2 regions of the Nocardioides sp. HB32 genome follow, and region 1 is predicted to be linked to the other one. Evidence: predicted binding sites of a transcription regulator. Region 1 holds the regulator's gene; the other holds the start of a gene.
The links. Region 1 encodes LexA, which represses DNA repair genes until DNA is damaged. Its sites were predicted from a motif close to TCGAACANNTGTTCGA; they were not measured.

Region 1 (8,034 bases):
CGGTGCGGGCAACCTGCGCGGGGCGTTCTGGACCGTCGACGCCATGCTCGGCGCCGGCACCGACCGGCGCTACGACGGCTACGTGCACTTCGACTACAAGCCCCCGCGGGCCGAGGCGATGGACGGGGTCTGGGAGTCCGCGCGGGCCTGCATGCGCAACTACCTGATCCTGCGCGACAAGGTGCAGGCGTTCCGCGCCGACCCGGAGGTCACCGCGGCGCTGGAGGCGGCCGGTGTCGGTGAGCTCGACATCCCGACGGTCGCGGCCGGGGAGTCGCTCGACGACGTCCGCAACGCGACGTACGACCTGGAGACGCTGCGCGGCCGCAGTGTCGCCATGGAAGCCCTCGACCAGCTCGCGATGGAGCACCTGCTCGGCGTGCGCTGAGCCCGTCACCGAAGGAGAGTCAGATGCCACGACCGATCACGCTGTTCACGGGCCAGTGGGCCGACCTGCCGTTCGAGGAGGTCGCCCGGCTGGCCGCCGAGTGGGGGTACGACGGGCTCGAGATCGCCTGCTGGGGCGACCACCTGGACCCGTGGCAGGCCGCCGAGGACGACGGCTACGTGCAGGGCAAGCTCGACCTGCTGGAGAAGTACGGGCTGAGCGTCTACGCGATCTCCAACCACCTCAAGGGCCAGGCGGTCTGCGACGACCCGATCGACGCGCGGCACGAGGCGATCCTGTCGGCGAAGGTGTGGGGCGACGGCGATCCCGAGGGCGTCCGGCAGCGGGCGGCCGAGGAGATGAAGATGACGGCTCGCGCAGCGCAGCGGCTGGGGGTCAAGACCGTCATCGGCTTCACCGGGTCCTCGATCTGGAAGTACGTCGCGATGTTCCCGCCGGCCACCGAGGAGATGGTGGCCGCGGGCTACCGGGACTTCGCGGACCGGTGGAACCCGATCCTCGACGTCTTCGACGAGTGCGGGGTGCGGTTCGCCCACGAGGTCCACCCCTCCGAGATCGCCTACGACTACTGGACCACCAAGGCCGCCATGGAGGCGATCGGGCACCGGGAGGCGTTCGGCCTGAACTGGGACCCCTCGCACTTCGTGTGGCAGGACCTCGACCCGGTCGGCTTCCTCTGGGACTTCCAGGACCGGATCTACCACGTCGACTGCAAGGACGCGAAGCGGCAGACCGGCAACGGCCGCAACGGCCGCCTCGGCTCGCACCTGCCGTGGGCCGACCCGCGCCGCGGCTGGGACTTCGTGTCCACCGGGCACGGCGACGTCCCGTGGGAGCAGTGCTTCCGGATGCTCAACACCATCGGGTACGACGGGCCGATCTCGGTCGAGTGGGAGGACGCCGGCATGGACCGCCTCGTCGGTGCTCCCGAGGCGCTCGAGTTCGTCCGCCGGCTCGCCTTCGACGCCCCCGAGGCCGCCTTCGACGCAGCGTTCTCGACGAAGGACTGACCGCCCGCCCACCGGTGGCTGGGGATGGCGCCGCCGCCCTGTCCACGGGCGCGGCTAGGGTTTCCGGGTGCCTGAGACGCCGTCCGTGACCGAGCTGCTGAGCACCGCGGTGGCGGCGCTCGGCGGCCAGGAGCGCGCGGGCCAGGTGGCCATGGCCGAGGCCGTGGCCGACGCGATGGAGAAGGGCGAGCACCTGCTCGTCCAGGCCGGCACCGGCACCGGCAAGTCACTCGCCTACCTGGTCCCGAGCCTGCTGCACGGCGACCGGGTCGTGGTCGCGACCGCGACGCTCGCCCTCCAGCACCAGCTGGTCGAGCGGGACCTGCCGCGGCTGGTCGAGGCGGTCAGTGAGAGTGGCGTCGACACGTCGTACGCCGTGCTCAAGGGCCGCTCCAACTACGCCTGCCTGCACCGGATCCGCGAGGGCGTGCCCGACGACCAGGGCGCGCTGGTCGAGCTGCCCGAGGGCTCGCTCGGCAAGAAGGTCCTCGAGCTGCGGTCGTGGGCCGAGCAGGAGTCCGAGGGCGGCGGCAGCGGCGAGCGCGACAACGCCCCGCGGCACACCGACAAGGAGTGGCGCCAGGTCAGCGTCAACCACCGCGAGTGCCTCGGTGCCTCGAAGTGCCCGTTCGGCCAGGAGTGCTTCGCCGAGCGCGCCAAGGAGAAGGCGCACCGCTCCCACCTGGTCGTCACCAACCACAGCCTGCTCGCGATCGACGCCATCGAGGGCGTGCCGATGATCCCCGAGTACGACGTCGTGGTGATCGACGAGGCGCACGAGCTGACCACCCGGGTGACCCAGGCGGCGACCGACGAGCTGTGGGCCGCCGAGGTCGAGCGGGCCGCCCGGCGCAGCCAGCGGCACGTCGACGGCTCCGAGGCCGACGACCTCGCCGACGCGGCGGACGCGCTCCGCCAGGCGATCAACGAAGTGCGTCCCGGCCGGTTCGACCGGATCCCCCAGGACCTCGGCGACGCGTTGGTGCTGGTCCGCGACGCGGCCCGCGCGTGCCTGTCGGCCTACCCCAAGGGCAGCGACGACGCTGACGCCGGCAGGCAGCAGGCCAAGGGCGCCGTGCAGGAGGTGTTCGCGACCGCCGAGCGGATGGCCGCCGACCTCGACTCCGACGTGCTCTGGATGAGCGAGGGCACCGAGCGGATGCCGCCGCGGCTCTGCGTCGCGCCGCTCCAGGTCTGGGGGCCGATGCGCCAGAAGCTGCTGACCGACAAGACCGTGGTGTTCACCTCCGCGACGCTGCGGCTCGGCGGTGACTTCGGCACCGTGGCGACCAGCTTCGGGCTGCGGCCGGACGACCAGGAGATGCCGTGGCGCGGCCTCGACGTCGGCAGCCCGTTCGACTACGGCCGGCAGGCGATCCTGTACGTCGCCCGGCACCTGCCGCCGCCGGGGCGCGACGGCCTGGGCGCAGCCCAGCTCGACGAGATCGTCGACCTCGTGGACGCGGCGAACGGCCGCACCCTCGGCCTGTTCTCGAGCCGGCGCGCGGCCGAGGCGGCGGCGGTGGTCGTCCGCGAGCGGCTGCCGCACCTGACCACGCTCGCACAGGGCGACGCGCAGCTGCCCGAGCTCGCGGCGCAGTTCGTCGGCGACCCGCACACCTGCCTGTTCGGCACCCTGTCGCTCTGGCAGGGCCTGGACGTCCCGGGCGACACCTGCCAGCTGGTGCTCATCGACCGGATCCCGTTCCCGCGCCCGGACGACCCGCTGCTCAGCGCGCGCCAGAAGGCCGCGGACGACGCCGGCGGCAACGGCTTCATGCAGGTCGCCGCGACGCACGCCGCGCTGCTGCTCGCACAGGGCTCGGGCCGGTTGATCCGGACCCACACCGACCGCGGTGTGGTCGCCGTCCTGGACCCGCGGCTCGCGACCGCGCGGTACGGCGGGTTCCTCAAGGCCAGCCTGCCGCCGATGTGGACGACGACCGACCCGGGCGTCGCCCGTCAGGCGCTGGCGCGGCTCTCGGCCACCGCCCTGGACCTCAGCGCAGCGCCTTCGCCCGCACCCTGAGCGCCAGGTCGTCGTCGAGCGGCTTGCCCTGGCAGGAGTAGCCGGTGTCCGTACGCCGCCAGCAGTCGTAGTCGGTGCCGGCGTTCGCGAGGGTCACCTCGACGTACTTGACGCCGTGGCCGAAGTCGACGCTGGCGGTGGCGTTGCCGGCCGCGTCGAGCCGGATCGGTCCCGTGGTCGGCCGGCCGGTGGTGCGGTAGACGGTCGCCACCGCACCGGAGCCCCGGGTGGTCGCCGGCAGGTCGAGCCTGAGCCTCAGCGAGCTGGCCCGCATCCCGGGCGCGCGACTGAACCGCACCGTGCTCGCCGCGAGGTGGTCGACGCGCCGGGTCTTCCAGCCGGAGTCGCGGGCGCTGCCGGTGAGGGCGACCCGGCCGCCGAGGTTGCCCGTCGGGTAGTGGTTCGCGCGGCCCTCGTCGTACGACGTCCCCGGCCGGCGGTTCGCGTCGGCGAAGTCGGCCCACACGGCGCGGAGGCTGGTGCCGCGGTCGCCGAGGGCGCCCGAGACCGCCTGGATCGAGTACTGGTTCGGCCCGCCCTTGGCGCCGTCGGCCAGCCCCCACATGTCGCGGATGATCGTCGGGAGCCCGCCCTCGGCGTTCGCATAGCGCTCGGTGAGGTAGCGGAAGAAGATCCAGTCGCCGTACTGCAGCACGCCGTAGTCCTCGAAGTGGTCCATCGAGCTGGCCGGCTGCGACAGCGGGCTCTCGGCGAGGTACTGGAGGTTGTCGTTGACGCCGTCGTAGAGCTCGTCCTCGGCCCAGGTCGCCGTCGCCTCCATGAACCACGTGTCCTCGTCGTAGTCGTAGGCGAACTGGACGGCGTGGAAGAGCTCGTGCGCCGCGGTCACCTGGAGGTTCTCCAGCGGCGTGTGGCTCGGGAACTCGGCGTAGTCGTTGTCGAAGGCGCAGTACGCCGGCGCGTCGTACGGGCCCGGGTCCGTCGGCGTGCGGTCACTGTCGCAGTAGCCGTACAGCCCCTGGCTGCCGAGGTCCGCGAGGTAGATGTCGAGCAGCGCGTTGCCGCCGAGGCTGCCGTCCGGCTCGGGCGCGCGGTAGCCGGCGGCGGCGTACGCCTTCAGCACCGACTGGGCGGTGCGGGCGACCTTGTCGACGTAGGTCTGGGTCGAGCGGTCGGGGCCGGAGGAGTACCAGTGCACGCAGACGGTCGTGAAGCACTCGGACTGGCCGCCGCCGGGCCGCTGCAGCAGCGCGTCGGCCCGAGCCCGGTCGGTCGCGCCGAGCTCGTCGCGGTGGGTCCGCAGGTCGCGCAGTACCAGGGTCTGGTCACGGCTGCCGTCCGGGTGCTCCGCCGCCGCGAGCGCCCGTGCGGCGAGCGGGCTGCTCAGCAGCCGGTGGGCCGGAGCGACCGGGTCGGGCTCACCGGCGTACGCCGGGGCGGCGACCAGGGGGAGGAGGGGGAGCGTGGCGGCGACCAGGACGGCGAGGGGGCGTCGGAGCACGCGCCTACTCAACCGCACGTGCCTGAGAATCCCCAACGGAGGCGTGCTCGAGCTCGACGGGCTCGCCGGCGGGTGGTCGTTGCCAGCGCCGGTGCAGCGGGATCCGGCCGATCGCCTCGGCGAGTGCCCACCCGACCAGGATGACCATCCAGCCGACGACCGCGTCGATCACCCAGTGGTTGCCGGTGCCGACGATCACGATCGCGGTGCCGAGCGCGTACAGCCAGCCCAGCGCGCGCACCCAGTAGCGCGTCGCGTAGATCTGCAGCGCGAGCGCGACCCACAGCGACCAGCCGGCGTGCAGCGAGGGGAACGCCGCGAGCTCGTTGGTGAGCCCGCCGAGTCCGCGCGGTGCGGAGGCGTCCGCGCCCCACCAGCCGTCGGCGGAGTGCAGGCTCAGCACGTCGACGTACCCGGCCAGGAAGCGCGGGGGAGCGGTCGGCATCGAGATGTAGGCGAGCAGGCCGAGCAGCGTGCCGATGACGAGGGCGCGGCGGGCCGGGCCGTAGCGGTCCGCGCCGAGGCGCCACAGCCAGATCAGGACCGCGCCGGTGACGACGTAGTGGAGGGTGGCGTACCAGTAGCTGCCGACCAGCCCGACCAACCGGTAGTCGGTGAAGAGCTGGTTGAGCGGACCCTCCCACCGGATGCCCATCAGGGTCTCGAGGTGGAGCAGCTCGTTGGCGCGGTGCAGCGCGGGATCCATGTTGGTGTCCGCGAGCAGCCGGGCCAGGCTGTAGAGAGCCCAGAGCCCGACGATCAGCACGAGCTCGAGGATGGCCCGGATCCACCGGGGCATCGTCCGGTGGTGGGCGTACGCAGGTGCCGTCGTCACAGCACCAGCGTCGTTCATGCATCCTCCCGCCGCATCCGGGTACTACCCGGAATCAACACCAGGGTCTGCTCAGGTATTTCCCCGTCTAGTCCGGAGTGTCAGACCCGGCGCAGCACCGCTGTCACTTTACCGAGAATAGTGGCGTGAGTGCCGTCAATAGGATCGTAGGCGGCGTTGTGCGGCAGGAGCCACACATTTCCGTCCTTGCGCTGGAAGGTCTTGACCGTGGCCTCGCCGTCGATCATCGCGGCCACGATCTCGCCGTTCTCCGCGGTCGGCTGCTGCCGGATGACGACGTAGTCGCCGCTGCAGATGGCCGCGTCGATCATCGAGTCTCCGCTCACCTCCAGCAGGAACAGCTGCCCGTCGCCGACGAGCTGCTTCGGTAGCGGGAACACGTCCTCGACGCGCTCCTCGGCCAGGATCGGGCCACCCGCGGCGATCCGGCCGACCACGGGCACGTACGCCGGCGCCGGGGCCGCGTCGCCCACCCCGGTCTCGTCGAACGCGGTCTCCTCCGCGCTCGACATCGAGCGGCGAGCCGCCATCACCTCGGGGAGGAAGACCTCGAGCGCCCGGGGCCGGTTCGGGTCGCGCTTGAGGAAGCCCTTCTCCTCGAGCACCTTCAGCTGGTGGGCCACGCTGGAGGAGCTGGTCAGGCCGACCGCCTCCCCGATCTCCCGCATCGAGGGCGGGTAGCCGCGCTTCTCGATGCAGTCCTTGATGTGCGCGAGCACGCGCTGCTGGCGCGGGGTCAGGCCCGTCGCGTCCGGCGGTCCGTCGGGGAGCTCGCTGACTGTGGGAGACGCCTTCTTCTGGGTGGCCATGGCCTGACGGTAGTCCTCCGGACCGTCCGGGTTCAAACATCTGTTCGAACGGCGTGTCGCCCGGGTGCGGACGGAAAAGCGTTCGAACAAATGTTCGTGTCGCTGCTTGTGTCGTTCGAACACCTGCTCTACCGTCGTACACACGTTCGATCGAACACCTGATCGAGAGTCCGGTCCAGACCGGTCCGCGAGGACTGTCGGTGGCCGCCTCTAGAACTGGTGTCAGGCCACTTCCCCCAGCCGTCCAGCCAGGAGCCTTCGATGAGCACGATGACCGCAACCCCCACGTTCCGCCCCAGCTCGTTCCAGCCCAGCTCGTCCCAGCCCAGCTCGTTCCAGCCCAGCTCGGGCCGGCACGGCAGCGTGCGGCTGACCCGTCGGGGCCGCCTCGTCGTGCTCGTCGTCGCCCTGCTCGCGGTCCTCGCCGTCGGGCTCGTGCTCGCCTCCGGTGCCGTGGGCACCGGCGAGGCGGGCACCCCCGAGCCCACCAGGGTCGTCCTGGTCGGCACCGGCGACACCCTCTGGGACATCGCGGCGGGCCTCGCCGACGACGGGGACGTGCGGGCGATGGTGGACAGGATCGAGAAGCTCAACGCGCTCGACTCGGGCATGGTCTCCGCCGGCCAGAAGCTGGTCGTGCCGCTGGGCTGAGGTCCGGTTGACGCTGGACAGAGACTTTCGCCGGTCGCTTCGACCCCGGCCGGCGAAACCGGGGAAGACGAGGGGCGGGACCACGCTGTGGTCCCGCCCCTCGCGGCGTCCGCGGCGCAGGCCCTACCGTCGGGCCATGGCCGGCTACTCGGGCACTCCGCTGGAGCGCAAGCTCGGGATCCGCGCCGGTCACACGCTGTTCCTCGACGGGGCGCCGGACGACCTGGCGCTCGACGTCCCCGGCGCGCACGTCGTACGCCGGCTCCCGGCCGTGGCCGACGTGACACTGACCTTCCACACCACGCTGGCCGGCCTCGCGGGCCGGCTGCCGGTCCTGCTCGAGCGGACCAGCACCGCCGGCATGGTCTGGGTGTGCTGGCCGAAGAAGGCCGCGCAGCGGGCCCTCGGCATCGCGAGCGACCTGGACGAGGGCCTGGTGCGCGACCTCGGGCTGCGGCTGGGGTTCGTCGACGTGAAGGTCGCCGCGATCGACGACACCTGGTCGGGGTTGAAGTTCGTGCGCCGGCTCGCCGACCGGTGACCGGTCGCTAGCGCGCCGCCCGTCGGCCGCCGATCGGGCGCGGCTCCTCCGGCTCGCCCGTCATCCTCGGCTCGGGACCGCGGGTGATGCCGAGCCGGCGCAGCACCCGCGCCACGAGCATCAGCCCGACGAACAGGCAGGCGACCGCGCCGACGGATGCGAGCGCGAGGAACCACCACGCGACCGAGTCGCCGTCGCGGGCGGTGGAGCCGAAGTCGATCGCGGCGTACACGAGGTATCCCCACGCGACGATGCACGCGGTGATGCCGA
Region 2 (8,034 bases), 730 kb from region 1:
GGTGGTGCCGTCGGCAGCGGTGATGATCGGCCGCTGGATCGCCCGCGGGTGTGCGGCCAGCGCGGCCAGCCAGTCGTCGCGGTGGGCGGCGTCCTTCGGCAGGTCGATGCCCTCCTGGCGGGCCTCCTTGTCCCGGGCCACGTCCCAGGGCTGGAGCCCCAGCCGGGCCACGACCTCGCCGAGCTCGGCGGCGGTCGGCGGGTCGTCGAGGTAACGGCGCACGGTGTACTCGACCCCGGCGGCGTCGAGCTCCGAGACCGCGGTGCGGCACTTCGAGCAGGCCGGGTTGAGCCAGATCTCCATCACTCGACCTCGATCTCGGTCGCGCCCGTCATCGCGGCGAGCTCGTCGAAGGTCGTCGAGAACACGGCGGAGGGGTGGCCGGCGGCGGCCCAGACCACGGGATAGCGGCGCAGCCAGGAGTCGAGGTACGTCGGGACCGGCGCCGGGTGGGCGATGGGGGAGACACCGCCGATCACCTGGCCGGTGTGCGCACGCACGAACTCTGGCGTCGCGCGGCTGAGCCTCCCCACCCCGATGAGCGCCGCGACCTTGCCGGTGTCGACGCGGTGCGCGCCGGAGGTCAGGACCAGGACCGGTCCGCCGTCCGCGTCGAACAGCAGGCTGTTCGCGATCGCGCCGACCTCGCAGCCGAGCGCCTCCGCGGCCAGGGCCGCGGTGTGCACGGCGTCGGGCAGGACCACGATCTCCCCGGCGCCACCGCGGGCGGAGTGGTCCTCGCGGAAGCGGCCGATCGAGGGGTGCTCGGTCGTCATACAGCGAGACCCTAGGGTGTCCAGCGGACAGCGACACCCGAGGGACCAGTGAGGAGAGCGGATGACCCCGCAGCGCCCGGCCGTGGTGACCGGTGCGACCTGGCTCGCCGCCGCCGCCGTGGCGATGACCGGCCTCACCGCACTGATGACCGTCGTGTTCAAGGACGAGCTGGTGCGGGCGTGGGCCGCCGACCGCTCCGACGCCGGAGCGGTCGAGCCGCCGGCGTTCGTGCCGGTGGCGATCACGATGTTCGTCGTGGTCGCGCTGCTCGCCATGGTGCTGATCTCGTTCTTCCGCGGCGGGCACAACTGGGCCCGGATCCTGCTCAGCGCCCTGGTCGTGATGATCGGGATCGCGACGTTCGCGATCCTGCGCACCAACCCGCCGGCGCTGTTCCTCGTCGTCGCGATCGTCTCGCTCCTCGTCGACGTCGCGGCCGTCGTCGGGCTGTGGCACAAGGACACCCGCGTCTTCTGCGGCACCGGGGACCGCGCCGCCTGACCGGCCCTTGACGCCCTGTCCGGGGGCAGGTGTAGCGTGAGGGTCTGTTCGAACATGCGTTCGAACAGACCCGGCGGGGGCGACCTCGACCCCCGCCCCCGCCGGGGTCGCACGACGCACGTCCAGGGGTCGCGGTCCCGGGGTCGAGGAGAGGTCAGCGATGAACCCGTACGCCCTGCCCGCCACCACACACTCCTACCTCGCCCGTGCCGCCGAGTCGCTCAGCGAGGCGATCGCCGCGACGGAGGTCCCGACCCGCTACGCCTGCGCGCACGTCGCCGCGCTCCGGGCGGCGGCGGCGCTGCTCGCGGCCCGCGCCCAGCCCACGCCGGCCCGGCGGCGCCGCCAGAAGAACGCGTGGGTGCTGCTCGCCGAGGTCGCGCCCGAGCTCACCGAGTGGGCGCAGTTCTTCGCAGGGGGAGCGGCGAAGCGGGCGGCCGCGGAGGCCGGCTCGACCCGCTCGGTCAGCGAGCGGGAGGCCGACGACCTGGTCCGCGACGCGGACCGGTTCCTCGCCGTCGTCGAGCGGTCGCTCGGGCTGGTCCCGCACGCGACCGGGCCCGCGCGGTCGGTGGCGATGCGGGCCGGCTGAGCCCTCTAGGGTGGGGCCATGCCCGACAGCGTCAAGCCCAGCGAGCGCCGCAGCTCCGCCCGGACCTCGCTGGTCTGGACGGCGCTCGAGCAGGTGCTGGCCGGTGCCGGCGATGTCCTCGACATCGGCGGGGGCACGGGCGGGTTCGCGGTCCGGGTCGCCGAGCTCGGCCACCGGGTCACCGTGGTCGACCCGAGCCCGGACGCACTCGCCGCCCTCGACCGCCGGGCGCGTGAGCTCGGTGTGGCCGTCACCGGCGAGCAGGGTGACCTGTCCACGCTGCTCGACGTCAGCGGCCCCGCGAGCGCCGACGTGGTGCTCTGCCACGGGGTGCTCGAGGTGGTCGACGACCCGGCTGCCGCACTGACGACGCTGCGCCAGGTGCTGCGGCCGGGCGGCACGTTGAGCCTGCTGGTCGCCCAGCGGTACGCCTCGGTCGTGGCGCGCGCGATGGCCGGCCACTTCGCCCAGGCGCTCGCGATGCTCGACGATCCCGCCGCCGGAACCGGCCGCGCCGGGCACCGCTTCACCGAGGAGGAGGTCCGCGCCCTGCTGGTCGGTGCCGGCTTCGAGATCGGGACCGTGCACGGCGTACGCGTGTTCGCCGACCTGGTGCCGGGGTCACTGCTCGACCTGGAGCCAGGGGCGACCGCCGCCCTCGTGGAGCTGGAGCGGGCGGTCGCAGAACGGACGGAGTTCCGGCCGCTGGCGACGCAGCTGCACGTGCTTGCGCGCTGAGCCCTCGTTTCGGGTCCGTGAGAACGGGAACGGTTGAATCACGAATTTACGATCCCGCCTACCGAGTTGCCCGGCCGCTGCCTAGACTTGCCACAACCGGACCCGGACCGGCGCTGACATGGCAGGGGAGGCACAGTGCCACTCTCGGAAGAGGAGCTCCGACTGCTCGAGCAGATGGAACGTGCCCTTGTCGAGGAGGACCCCAAGCTCGCCTCGACGCTGCGCGGCACCGCGTTCCGTCGCTCCGCCCGTCGCCGCGCGATCGTCGCGGGTGTCGGCTTCGTGGTCGGCGTGGTCGTGCTGATGACCGGTGCGGTCGCCCAGATCACCCCCGTCGGCATCGTCGGGTTCGTGATCATGCTCGTCTCGGCCACCGTGGCGCTCACCGCGATGCGCGGCCAGCAGGGCCACGGCCACGACCCGCGGTCCGCCCACCCCAGCCACGGGTTCACCGTCATCGAGGGCGGCAAGACCGGCAAGACCGGCAAGGCCAGGCGCCTGCGCCGCAGCCACTCCGGCCACTCCTTCATGGAGCGGGTCGAGGAGCGGTGGCGTCGCCGCCGCGAGGACGGCGGGTTCTAGCGTCCTCGCCCCGAGCTTGCTCGGGGTGAAAGACAGACGCAAAGGTCGAGTAGCCGTCCGAGCGAGGAACGAGCTCGGATCCGGCGTATCGAGACCGATCCAGACGCGCTGACCAGCTGACCCTCAGTTGACGTGGTCGACGACCCCGCCGTACCGCGCCTCGACGGTGGTGGGTGCGGGGCCGGTCGGGCGGGAGGCGAAGGCCAGCACCGACCGCGGCCACCAGGTCGCGCGGCGCCGCGCGGACCGCATCGCGCCCCCGGCGAGCGAGTCGAGCAGGGTCTGGGCGTCGGCACGCACCCGCACCGGGTCGGGTGCCCAGCCGGGGCGGGCGTAGCGGAGCCGCTCGAGGTCGTGCACCAGCCGGTCCAGGGCCGCCACCGCCGCGGGCGCCTCGACCGGGCCGTGCGCCGGTCGGTCCGGGGTGTGGGGACCGAGCGGGGCGCCGAGGTGGTCGACCAGCAGGTTCCTGGTCGCGCGTGGTGACCGGCCGGCCGGCCACGGGACGCCGAGGTCGACCGCGGTGTCGCGGAGCTCGACCCACGCCTCCTCCGGCGCGCCGGCCGTCAGCCGTCGCTCGCGGCGCCGCCCCCGGACGGCCCGGGGGAGGAGCAGCAGCCCGCCGACGACCAGCGCCGCGACCAGCGCGCCGCCGAGCGGGAGCCACGGCCCGTTGCCGCCGTGGTCGTTCGGGCCGGCACCGGCCGCGGACTGCTCGTCCAGGCTCGGGCGGTTGTTGGTGGGCTGGATCGCGCTCTGGCCACCGGTCGGACCGGCCGGGTCGGTCACGCCCTCGCCCGGCCCGGTCGCGATCCGGGTGTAGGTCGGCACCGTCTCGGCGCGCCCTGCGGGGGTGGGCTCGAACCGCACCCAGCCGGCGCCCTCGAAGAAGAGCTCCGGCCAGGCGTGCATGTCGTCGGAGCTGTAGATCCAGGTGTCCGGGCCGGCCGGGTCGGGATGGAGGAAGCCGATCGCGACCCGGGCCGGGATGCCGAGCAGTCGCGCCATCACCGCCATCGCGGAGGCGAACTGCTCGCAGTAGCCGGTGCGCCCGCCGGGACCGTCGCTGAGGAAGCTGACCAGCGCGTCGTACCCGCTGCCGTCCGCGTTGGCGAGGGAGTAGGTGAAGCCCCCGCCCGAGCGGAACCAGTCCTGCAGCGCGACCGCCTTCTCGAACCGGGTGGTGGCGTCCTGCGTCACCTCGACGGCGAGCTCGCGCACGATCGGCGGGACGTCGGCGGGGACGTCGGTGAACGCCTCGCTGACCCGGCCGACCGCGCTGCCCGCGTCCTCGAGCCGCTGGGAGGTGAGCCTCAGGTCCAGCGCGCTCATCGTGTAGTGCATGCCGGAGGTCGACAGGTCGTCCGGTACGGCGAGGAAGTCCATGGTCTTGCTGTCGTAGCGCCAGTCGCCGGCGGCCTGGATCCTGCTGATCGGCGCCTGCGTGGGCAGCCAGCGGGAGTTGAACGCCGGGAGGATCGTGACGTCGTACGGCGTCTCCTGGCGTCCGACCGACGCGGACACCCCCTCGGGCGGGGGCACCGCGCCGTCCGCGCCCTGGTCCGCCGGCACGTCCCGGTTCCCCGGGCTCCACTCGGTGTCGCTGAAGCGGGTGAGCGCGAGGATGCGGAGGTACGACGGGTCCGGATCGGTCGTGGTGATCTGCACCAGGGGAGTGTCGGCGCCGCGCTTGAGGTCGCGCACCAGGTCCGCGGTCGGGTTGTCGATCCGGATGTCGTTGCCGCCGCCGTGCCCCGGTCCGAAGTCGAGGAGGTGCACGCCGGCGGTCGGCACCAGTGCGGGCAGGAAGACCGCGAGCGCGGTGGCCACGCCGCCGATCGCGCCGGCGGTGCTGCGGACGACGTGGGCGCCGGCGCCGAAGGAGATCGGGTCGCCGGTCTCGCGGTCGATGCCGATCGGCCGTCCCCAGCGGGCCACGCGGTCGCCCTCCTGGAGGAACAGCATGACGAGGAAGCCGGCCGCGGTCGCGACGAACACCCACCAGCTGATGCCGTGGCCGACCATGCTGACCGGGATGCTGTAGATCGTCAGCAGCGGCAGGCCCGCCAGCGGGACCCGGCGCAGCGTGCAGGCCAGGAGGTCGACGAGCAGCAGGCAGAGCAGCCCGCACAGGATCAGCAGCGGGTCGATCGGCGGGGCGGTGTCGGGCACCGGTGCCGCGAACTGGCGCGAGGTGTCGAGCGCCTCCGAGATCGCGCGGTGGAGCTCGGTCCACCCCCCGCCGACCGGCAGCGGCGACCCGGTGATGAGCAGCATCGCCACCAGGCCGGACGCCAGGACCTGGACCGTGACGACGAGCGGCGCCGGCGTCCGCCACCAGCGCAGCGCGGTGCCCGTGCCCGCGACGACGATCGCCAGCAGGAACAGGGGATTGAGGAAGCCACCCGGGGTGGCGGCGAAGTCCCGCCAGGCGTACATCGCGATCCAGGTGGTGCCGGCGGCGACGGCCGGGAGCGTGACCGACGCGGCCAGGCTGCCGCGGTTCCTGCTCATCCGACGACCCCCTCGCGTGGGTGGGCGGCCCCGCGGGAGGAGTGGGCGCTGCTGCGGCCGAGCTCCTGCCAGACGGCGTCGAGACGGTCGCGGGGCCCGAGCACGACCGAACGCCAGCCCTGCTGGGCGAGCGCCCTGGTCGCCCCCGGGCTCGCGGGCGCGCCGGCCCACGCGTCCGCGTCGACCGCGACCGCCAGCGCGGAACCGGCCTGGTGCTGCATCCGGCGCATCGCCGGGAGGTCGGAGGCGTCGACCTTGCCGAACACCGAGACCGTGAGGCCGCCGTGCGAGCCCTCCGTCAGCCAGGACGTGTCGAGCCGCAGCTGCGGGACCGCCTGCACCACCGCGAGCGCCTCGAGCAGCGGACCGGTGTTGAGGTCGGCGTTCCGGACGTGCCAGGCGCTGCTGGGGTCCTCGCCCGTCGCCGTCACCAGGCGTACGGCGAAGCCGCGGTGGGTCAGGTGGACCGCGATCGACGCCGCGGCGGACACGGCCGCCTCGAGCGAGGACGCGATGCCGTGGCCGCGGTGGGCGCTGGAGCGGTTGTCGAGGAACAGCGTCGCCCGGGACTGCCACGGCTGCTCCTCGCGGCGCACCATCAGCTCGCCGACCTTGGCCGAGCTGCGCCAGTGCACGCGGCGCAGGTCGTCGCCGCGGCGGTACTCGCGCACGGTGACGTCCTCCGCCGAGCCGGTCGCGAACGCGCGCGGCCGGTTGTCGCCGGAGCCGGTCCAGGCACCCCCGAGCGGGATCTGGGGCAGGACGACGGTGCGCGGGGTGACCGTGAGCGGCACCGTGGTGCGGAACGCGCGACCGAGCTCGACGAGGCCGAACGGGTCGGTCACCCGCACCGACATCGGGCCGATCTCGAAGTGGCCGCGGATGTCGGACCGGACCTGGTAGGTCACCGTCTGCTTCCAGCCCATGCCGATGCCCTCGACGATGAAGCGCGGTCGGGTGCCGAGCACGTAGGGCACCTGGTCCTCGAGCAGCAGCACGCCGTTCGGCGTACGCCCCTCGTTGGTGACGCTGAGCGTCACCCGGGCGGGCTGGCCGGCGGCGACCAGCTGCGGGGTCACGGTGCGGACCAGCGCGAGGCGATACCGGTTGCGGCCGACGACCCACGCGGTGATCAGTGGCAGCGCGACGACGAGGATCCCGACCCGCGTCAGCGCGGACTGGTCGAGCACGATGGCGCAGACCAGCGCCGTCACCCCGGCGGCCAGGAACGCCCGTCCGCGGACGGTCAGGCCGGCCAGTGCCTCTTTCATGACGTGCTCACGGCTGAGGGACCGGTACGCCGGTGAGCACCGCCTCGAGGATGGCGGCGGTCGAGCGGCCGCTCATCGCGGCCTCGACGCTCGGGAGCAGCCGGTGCGACAGCACCGGTCGGGCGAGGCGGAGCACGTCGTCGGGGAGCACGTAGTCCCGGCCGTCCATCGCGGCGACGGCCTTGGAGGCGCGGACCAGGTGCAGCGACGCGCGCGGCGACGCACCGAGGGTGAGCTCGTCGGAGCGACGGGTGGCGGAGGTGATCGCCACGGCGTACCGCTGCACGGCCTCGGACACGTGCACCTGGCCGACGATGCCCACGAGCTTGCGCACCTCGGCGGCGTCGGTCACCGGCTCGAGGTCGTCGAGCGGGTTCTGGCCCGTGTGCGAGGTGAGCATCGCGATCTCGGCGGCCTCGACCGGGTAGCCGATCGACACGCGCGCCATGAAGCGGTCCCGCTGCGCCTCGGGGAGGGCGTAGGTGCCCTCCATCTCGATCGGGTTCTGGGTCGCGATCACCATGAACGGCTGCTCGAGCTGGTACGTCGTGTTGTCGACGGTGACCTGCCGCTCCTCCATGCATTCCAGGAGGGCGGACTGGGTCTTGGGCGACGCGCGGTTGATCTCGTCGCCGACCACGATGTTCGCGAAGACGCCGCCGGGGCGGAACTCGAACTCCCGGGTGTTCTGGTTGAACACCGAGACGCCGGTCACGTCGGAGGGCAGCAGGTCCGGGGTGAACTGGATGCGCCGCACCGAGCAGTCGATGCTCCGCGCCAGGGACTTGCTCAGCATCGTCTTGCCGACTCCCGGCACGTCCTCGATGAGCAGGTGGCCCTCGGCGAGCAGCACCACGAGCGCGGCGTTGACGACGTCGGGCTTGCCCTCGATGACGCGCTCGATGTTCGACCGCACCCGGCCGACCACGCGGGCCAGGGTCTGCAGGTCCGCTCCGCCCGTCGCCCCGTCTGACTCTGTTCCCACTGGTGTCCCTTCCCCGATCCCCCGCGTGACCCACGCCACTTGCTGACCTCACCGTAGTCGTGCCGGAGAAACCT

Region 2: a site for LexA is predicted at 1,327-1,342, ahead of ACVW2K_RS18235 (SAV_6107 family HEPN domain-containing protein). Genes of this name have one in related genera too.

Annotation. Positions count from the first base shown of each region.
Region 1 covers NZ_JBSSBS010000001.1:4,354,014-4,362,047, reverse strand. The annotation lists gene xylA (xylose isomerase) at 1-388, shown strand, start outside; gene ACVW2K_RS21855 (sugar phosphate isomerase/epimerase family protein) at 412-1,419, shown strand; gene ACVW2K_RS21850 (ATP-dependent DNA helicase) at 1,487-3,448, shown strand; gene ACVW2K_RS21845 (MXAN_6640 family putative metalloprotease) at 3,420-4,910, opposite strand; gene ACVW2K_RS21840 (phosphatase PAP2 family protein) at 4,915-5,745, opposite strand; gene lexA (transcriptional repressor LexA) at 5,844-6,572, opposite strand; gene ACVW2K_RS21830 (LysM peptidoglycan-binding domain-containing protein) at 6,834-7,223, shown strand; gene ACVW2K_RS21825 (hypothetical protein) at 7,360-7,764, shown strand; gene ACVW2K_RS21820 (hypothetical protein) at 7,772-8,034, opposite strand, start outside.
Region 2 covers NZ_JBSSBS010000001.1:3,628,925-3,636,958, reverse strand. The annotation lists gene ACVW2K_RS18250 (ArsC/Spx/MgsR family protein) at 1-303, opposite strand, end outside; gene ACVW2K_RS18245 (YbaK/EbsC family protein) at 303-776, opposite strand; gene ACVW2K_RS18240 (hypothetical protein) at 838-1,278, shown strand; gene ACVW2K_RS18235 (SAV_6107 family HEPN domain-containing protein) at 1,439-1,870, shown strand; gene ACVW2K_RS18230 (methyltransferase) at 1,889-2,608, shown strand; gene ACVW2K_RS18225 (DUF3040 domain-containing protein) at 2,744-3,190, shown strand; gene ACVW2K_RS18220 (transglutaminase family protein) at 3,314-5,704, opposite strand; gene ACVW2K_RS18215 (DUF58 domain-containing protein) at 5,701-6,975, opposite strand; gene ACVW2K_RS18210 (AAA family ATPase) at 6,983-7,960, opposite strand.